Regions from separate parts of the Chryseobacterium sp. S90 genome, predicted to be linked through region 2. Evidence: riboswitches for the same ligand, from Rfam matches in the RefSeq annotation. Region 2 holds a riboswitch; the other holds the start of a gene.
What was found. A riboswitch is a leader RNA that binds a small molecule or an ion and turns the genes downstream of it on or off. The one in region 2 is predicted to bind cobalamin.
Positions count from the first base shown of each region.

Region 1: linked by a shared signal. The riboswitch ahead of ACLMCG_RS03975 (hypothetical protein) and the one ahead of ACLMCG_RS13855 (TonB-dependent receptor plug domain-containing protein) in region 2 are both predicted to bind cobalamin.

Region 1 covers NZ_JBLGCX010000001.1:862,326-865,523, reverse strand. The annotation lists gene ACLMCG_RS03985 (transposase) at 1-57, opposite strand, end outside; gene ACLMCG_RS03980 (hypothetical protein) at 506-1,048, shown strand; cobalamin riboswitch at 1,541-1,732, shown strand; gene ACLMCG_RS03975 (hypothetical protein) at 1,968-2,207, shown strand; gene prpB (methylisocitrate lyase) at 2,194-3,090, shown strand; gene prpC (2-methylcitrate synthase) at 3,093-3,198, shown strand, end outside.
Region 2 covers NZ_JBLGCX010000004.1:413,528-416,725, reverse strand. The annotation lists gene ACLMCG_RS13855 (TonB-dependent receptor plug domain-containing protein) at 1-1,969, opposite strand, end outside; cobalamin riboswitch at 2,077-2,262, opposite strand; gene ACLMCG_RS13850 (transporter) at 2,354-3,198, opposite strand, start outside.

The DNA.
Region 1 (3,198 bases), on a different contig from region 2:
CTTTATTCTTTGGGTGATGAGGTCGCCCATGTGAATATTCTTGATATCGTGAATCATCCTTTAGTATTAATTTGTGTTTTTTTAAAAAATATTTGAAGCGGACTACACCATTTCAAATCGTATGCAAAATTATTAAGATTGCTTAAATATGGGGGATGTCGCAGCTGTCGAAAACTGTCGAAACTTATCGAATTTTGTTATTTGCTGGTTAATTTTGACTTTTGGGGAAAAGTGGTCTATGAAATATATAAACTTTTGAATCGGATTATTAAACCTGATTTTTACAGAATAAATTAAAAATAATTAGCTTTCATTTGCTATCGGAATCATATATAAAAGTTGACACAATAAAAGATTGCACTTATGAAATATCAAAAGAGAAATGGAAGATTTATTGTAGTTCTGCAAGTAAATTAAGGAAAAGAGGTCATATAATTGTCGTTTTGTAGTAATCGGATAAAGTAAATTTTAATACCTTTAGCAATCATTAACATTTAAATAATCCATGAAGACGAAACCATTAACTTTCATCTTAATTTTCTTTTTTCAACTGGTAAGTATCACGGCATTTTCACAGAAAACAGCAGTTCTAAATTCTTTATTAGATAAAAATTCAGAATTTATTTTTCCGCAGACTCCCGATAAAATATCAAAAGCATTGAACATGAAACCTGTGTTTTATGAAGATGCCAACGAGGAAAAATATGCAAAATGGCCTACAAAAACAGGATTGGAACTGTATTGCGGCCTTGGGAAAAACACTGTGATTGATGAGATGTTTTTTACCATTTCTGATAATAAGCCCGTAGTGATAGAAGGACTTCCATTTGGTCTTATCATGAATAAAACTACACTGCAGGACAGCAAAACCAAGTTCAGTAAATACAATGCTAAAACGCAAAAACTTGGTGCAGACAGTGAATTTCCGGGAGGTTCAAAACTGATTTTTAAGAAAGGGAAACATTATGCAACCTTGTTTTTTGACAATAAAAACCTGCTAAAATCTCTAGGGCTTACCACAGAACTGATTGATCCGGCTGCCAATTAATTTTACAGACTTTCAAATACTATAAAATCCGCCACTTTTTGGCGGATTTTTTCTATCCATTCATTCCAAATAAAAGTACAGAAAAACCCTTCTGATTACAAAGAAATATAGCTGCTTTCAGAAAATGGATTGAAGAATAAAAATTAAAATTGGATGACTAAAAAATGATATAAAAAAGATCATTTAATATCAAAAGATAAATATCCACTATCCCTTAAAAAATTGTTAAAAAAAACACTTCAATTCCAGGGTGGAAAATGACAACAAGGAAGTTGTTTCTTTGAAGTTGTTTCATTTTTTTACTACATATCTTAAGAATTTAGTAACGAAGAACGAGCAGAATAATCTAAATTACAATGTTTGTTGAGTAAAAAAATATTTTTAATAATAACAAAACCAGTGTGTTATGGTTAAATCGTTATTGTTTGCATAAAATATCTTTCGTGTTTTTATAAAATACTTATATTTACCACCAAGGAGTTCTTAACATCTTCTTTATCAACCGAAACTGGTTACACTTAGCTGTGTCTTAAAAGGGAATCGTGTGCAAATCACGAACTGTCGCGCAACTGTAAGTAACATCAAGGTTTTTATCAAAAAAGGTCCACTGTATACCTAGCTATATGGGAAGGACGATAAAAACTGTTACAAGTCAGGAGACCTGCCTATTTCGAATTGACGATGCTTTCGCGGTCTGAAGCTTATAGTCAGGTATGATACGATATGGATAACAGTGGGATCAATATATTTTGTCGGCTCGTGTTATTTTTGTGATACAGATAAGTAGTGGAGTAGTATGCTCTTTTCATTATCATGTATTCATCGTGTTTTCCTTTTCCATATTTTTCTTTCTCACAGGCATTGTGAAGCTTACCAGGAACTTTTTATGAGGATTTAATCAATATAAAAAGTTAGAAAAATGTACCCATTCGATTTCGATTATTTATGCAGGAGCAGCAGACTTGGAGATAAACAGGTGTGTAGGGAATTAATGGTGTATAATTCCGAATTACAAAAAACGAATAACATAGATCAGCTTTCATTTGATTTCATTTTTACCATCACCTTATGGAGTGGCAGTGACCATTATTATGCCTATTCATGGCTTTCTGTGGACAAATTTCAACTAAACAATAAATATTATAATGACTACAAGTGAAAGTTTGAAGTCTCCCGGTTTGAAATTCCGGGAGGCCATGCGAAAAGAAAATCCCCTTCAGATTGTTGGAGCCATTAATGCCAATCATGCGCTGTTGGCACAGCATGCAGGTTTCAATGCAATTTATCTTTCAGGAGGAGGTGTTGCTGCAGGTTCTCTGGGTATTCCGGATTTAGGGATTACCACGCTGGAAGATGTATTGATTGATGTTCAGCGTATTACGAATGTTTGCGATGTACCACTCATGGTAGATGTTGATACCGGATTTGGGCCTTCAGCATTCAATGTTGCAAGAACCGTAAAGTCTCTGATTAAAGCTGGTGCTGCGGCCCTGCATATTGAAGATCAGGTAGGTGCAAAGCGTTGTGGACACCGCCCGGGAAAAGAAGTGGTAACCAAAGAAGAAATGGTAGACAGACTGAAAGCTGCTGCAGATGCCCGTACCGATGATAATTTTGTAATTGGTGCCCGTACTGATGCTTTTGCCAATGAAGGATTGGAAAAAACATTGGAAAGAGCGGTAGCCTATAAAGAAGCAGGAGCAGATTTCATCTTTGCAGAAGCTGTTCCTGACTTAAGTTTTTACCAAAAATTTGTTGAAGTTACAGGGATTCCTGTGCTGGCTAATATTACAGAATTCGGGATGATCAGAATGTATACTGTGGAAGAATTAAAAAATGCAGGTGTGGGATTAATTCTTTATCCGCTATCGGCTTTCCGTGCAGCCAATAAAGCTGCTCGAAATGTATATGAACACCTTCGTAAAGACGGAACACAGGCGAATGTCTTAGATACCATGCAAACCAGAGAAGAACTCTATCAAAGCATTGGATACTACGACTATGAACAAAAATTAGACAACCTTTTTAAACAAAATAATTGATAATGTCAACGAACAGTGAACCCACATTTAAGCCTAAAAAAAGCGTTGCGCTTTCAGGGGTAGCAGCAGGTAATACTGCGCTTTGCAGTGTCGGAAAAAGTGGAAACG
Region 2 (3,198 bases):
CATAATATTGATTGAAGATATTATTCATTTCAAGGCTTACTTTAAACTGATGATCCGCCCAGTTGAATTTCTTCTGAACAGAGAGATCATGAGTATACCAAGGCTGTACATAATTGTATTGAATATTATCCTGGTTCACATCATAGCGCTTTCCTACATACATTGCACTGTAATTGAAACTCCAGTCTTTATAATCGGCCATCAGTGCAAATGATCCGCTATGCCATGGTGTGTAAGGAATCTGATTTTTGTAAAATGTATCTTCAGGGTCTGTCATATCTCTTGCACTTTGATAGGTGTAAGAAAGTAATGGCCTCAGTTTTACTTTTCCCAACTGCATTTCTGCCTGAACATTTACGTCAGCACCAATGATTTCCACCAATCCAAGGTTCATCATCAGCCAGCGGAACATACTTCCGTTAGGAGCAGCGACAATTTTATCCTGTACTTTGTTGTAGTAGCCGTCTACTTTAGCATAAAAAGATTTAAAGAAATGATTGTTATAGTTTTTCTGGTAGGTAAATCCTACATCATACTGATTGGTAAATTCCGGCTTCAGATAAGTGTTTCCGATATTCGTGTAATATAAATCATTGAAAGTAGGCAGTCGGAAAATTCTTTTATAGAAAGCTCTGAGGGTAAGTTCAGGAATTATTTCAGGCTGGTAGCTCATAAATACAGCGGGTCTCCATTCTCTGCTATCTCCCGGTCTTTTGTTTTTTCTTACTTCTTCAAAGGTAAATGTGCCCAAAAGGCTTCCCAGAATTTTAAACCTGTTCCACTGGTAGGTTGTTGCCAAAGCGACTAATGTAGTATAACGTGTAGGATAAGAAAAGTTATCCAGATTGGCGTCCAGATTATTGTACTGAAAATCTCCACTCAGGCTCACATCCCAGTTGGGAGTAATTGAATAGATATTGGATGAAGAAAGATAAACTTCTCTTTGGATGTAGACATTATCCGTATACATAATAGATTGCGAACGAACGGTATCCATAAAATGGGTATAATCGTAGGCAAATTTTGCTTTCAGCTGTGTTTCAAATTTTGGGAACAGTTTTTTCCGAAGATTGGCCTGTACGAAATAATTTTCATCGGAAAGTCTCGCTCCTCTTCCTCCAAAACGGCCGTTCACAATAGGTGCCGGCATTCCGCGGTCTGAAATGTAACCGTAACCACGGATATTCCAGCTTCCATTATTCAAAGTTCCATTTAAAGAAGTTTCAAAACGTTTTGCCTTAATATCTGAATCCTGTCTTTTTGCGATCGTGTCATAAGCCTGCTGTCCGTCAGGATATTTCTTGGCATATCGAAATCTGTAAATTCCGTCACTTTGCATAAATTCTGCGCTGAAACTGGCTGAAACTCTGTCTGAAATTTTCTGCTCCAATCGGAATGACGGGTTGAAAAGATCAATGGAAGCACTTTTTGCTCTTATTACAAGATTGGTTCTCCTTATTCCCTTAAACACAGGAGTTTTAGGTTGTAAATAAATAGATCCGGACGAACCAAAATCTTTTGCCGGTTGGAAGATTTCACTTTTCTGCCCGTTGTATAATGATATCTCTTCAAGATCATCCAAAGAATACCTTCCCAGATCAACAAGACCGTTTTGGGCATTTCCCAGTTGAATTCCGTCGTAGAAGACTCCTACATGCTGGCTTCCGAGACTTCGGACGTTAATGGTTTTCAGCCCTCCTATTCCACCATAGTCTTTAATCTGAACTCCGGAGAAATACCGCAGCGCATCTGCTACAGAATGACTGTTCAGTCTTTCAAGTGCTTCCCCTTGGATGGTTTGTGCCGGAATGATTTCTTTAAAATTTTTTTTGTAGAGACTGATCACCTTGATGGATTCTTCCTTCAGCGTATCATTTTTCTTTTTTTGGGAATATAAAAGCTGAGATGTCATCACCAGTATTGTGAAAACAGCTTTATAAATTGTAGAAGTAATTAGTTTTGCCGCCATTAGCTCATTTAGGATAATGATGACGCTAATGGTATAAGAAAACAATGACAAAGCACAGCTGTCACTGCACAGAATCATTGATGTCCTAAGCTTTATTCCACGAAAGCGTCAAACGATTATTTTCTGGCAGGTCTTCTGACTTACTCCATTTTTGAAATCCTTCCCATTAAAAAACAGTGGATATATTCTTCAAAAATCTTGGTGTGGAGCTTACAGCAGCGGGTCTGTCCCGGATTTTCACCGGATTCCCTTTTAAGAGCTTTTTATGGCTCACCAAATTTCGGGCAAAGATAAAAAATTATTCCTAACCCCCAATTAAATTCATGATTCATAAACAATTAAAGCTCCCGAAGGAGCTTTAACATTATTAAAAAGGGGTTTATTTTAAATTCCAATATTCAGGAAAATACTGAATCTGGATTTTGCTTCAATATCACCACCTGCCAAATGGGTATACATAGGAAGCATGAGTTCACTTCCCAGACTCAGTTTTTTATAAGAAGCTTCAAATCCCAGTTTGCCATACAAAGCACTTCCCGCAGTATTGGGCAGCGCTTCATCAAACTGTTTATTCTGTGCATACACTTCTCCCTGCACTCCGGTTTTTACAGAAAAGATTGACTTTTCGTTTCCGGCAACCTGATAAAATCCTGTCGCAGCATAGTTCCACTGGTTTCCGAAACGGTAATTTTTCTTATTTTCCGTTTTGATCGTATAATCTGTATTGACCAATACAGCCACTTTATTCTTTTGAAATTTATAATTCAAAGCCGCCTGATAATCCCAGCTTCCGGTTCCCAATTGAAAACTCGGATTAACTCCGGATGCACCTTTTTCATCAAATTTCCCCAAAGGAATTTTCACTCCCAAGCCTCCGCTTATGTGATGGAAATTATCTTTAGAATTCATCAGCTGGTAAATTCCCATCAGATTCAGATCTCCGATTCCATTGATTTTGATATCTCCCTGCATGGTTTTCTTTTCATGGAAATGAAAGGGCAGGCTTGCATAAACACTCAGTTTTTTAGTCAAGGGAATTTTCCCCCAAAGCTGTAAAGTATTGAAGTATTGATCTTGTGTAAGGTCTTTTACAAATAAATTCTCCTTTGCTTTGTAATGTTGTGCAAAGTATTTGATTCCGATAAACTGTGGATTGAGTAAAGATTCAAATCCGGAAGATCCGTTACCAGCTGCACAGCCGCAAGCATCACAATCATCGTCAAAATCAA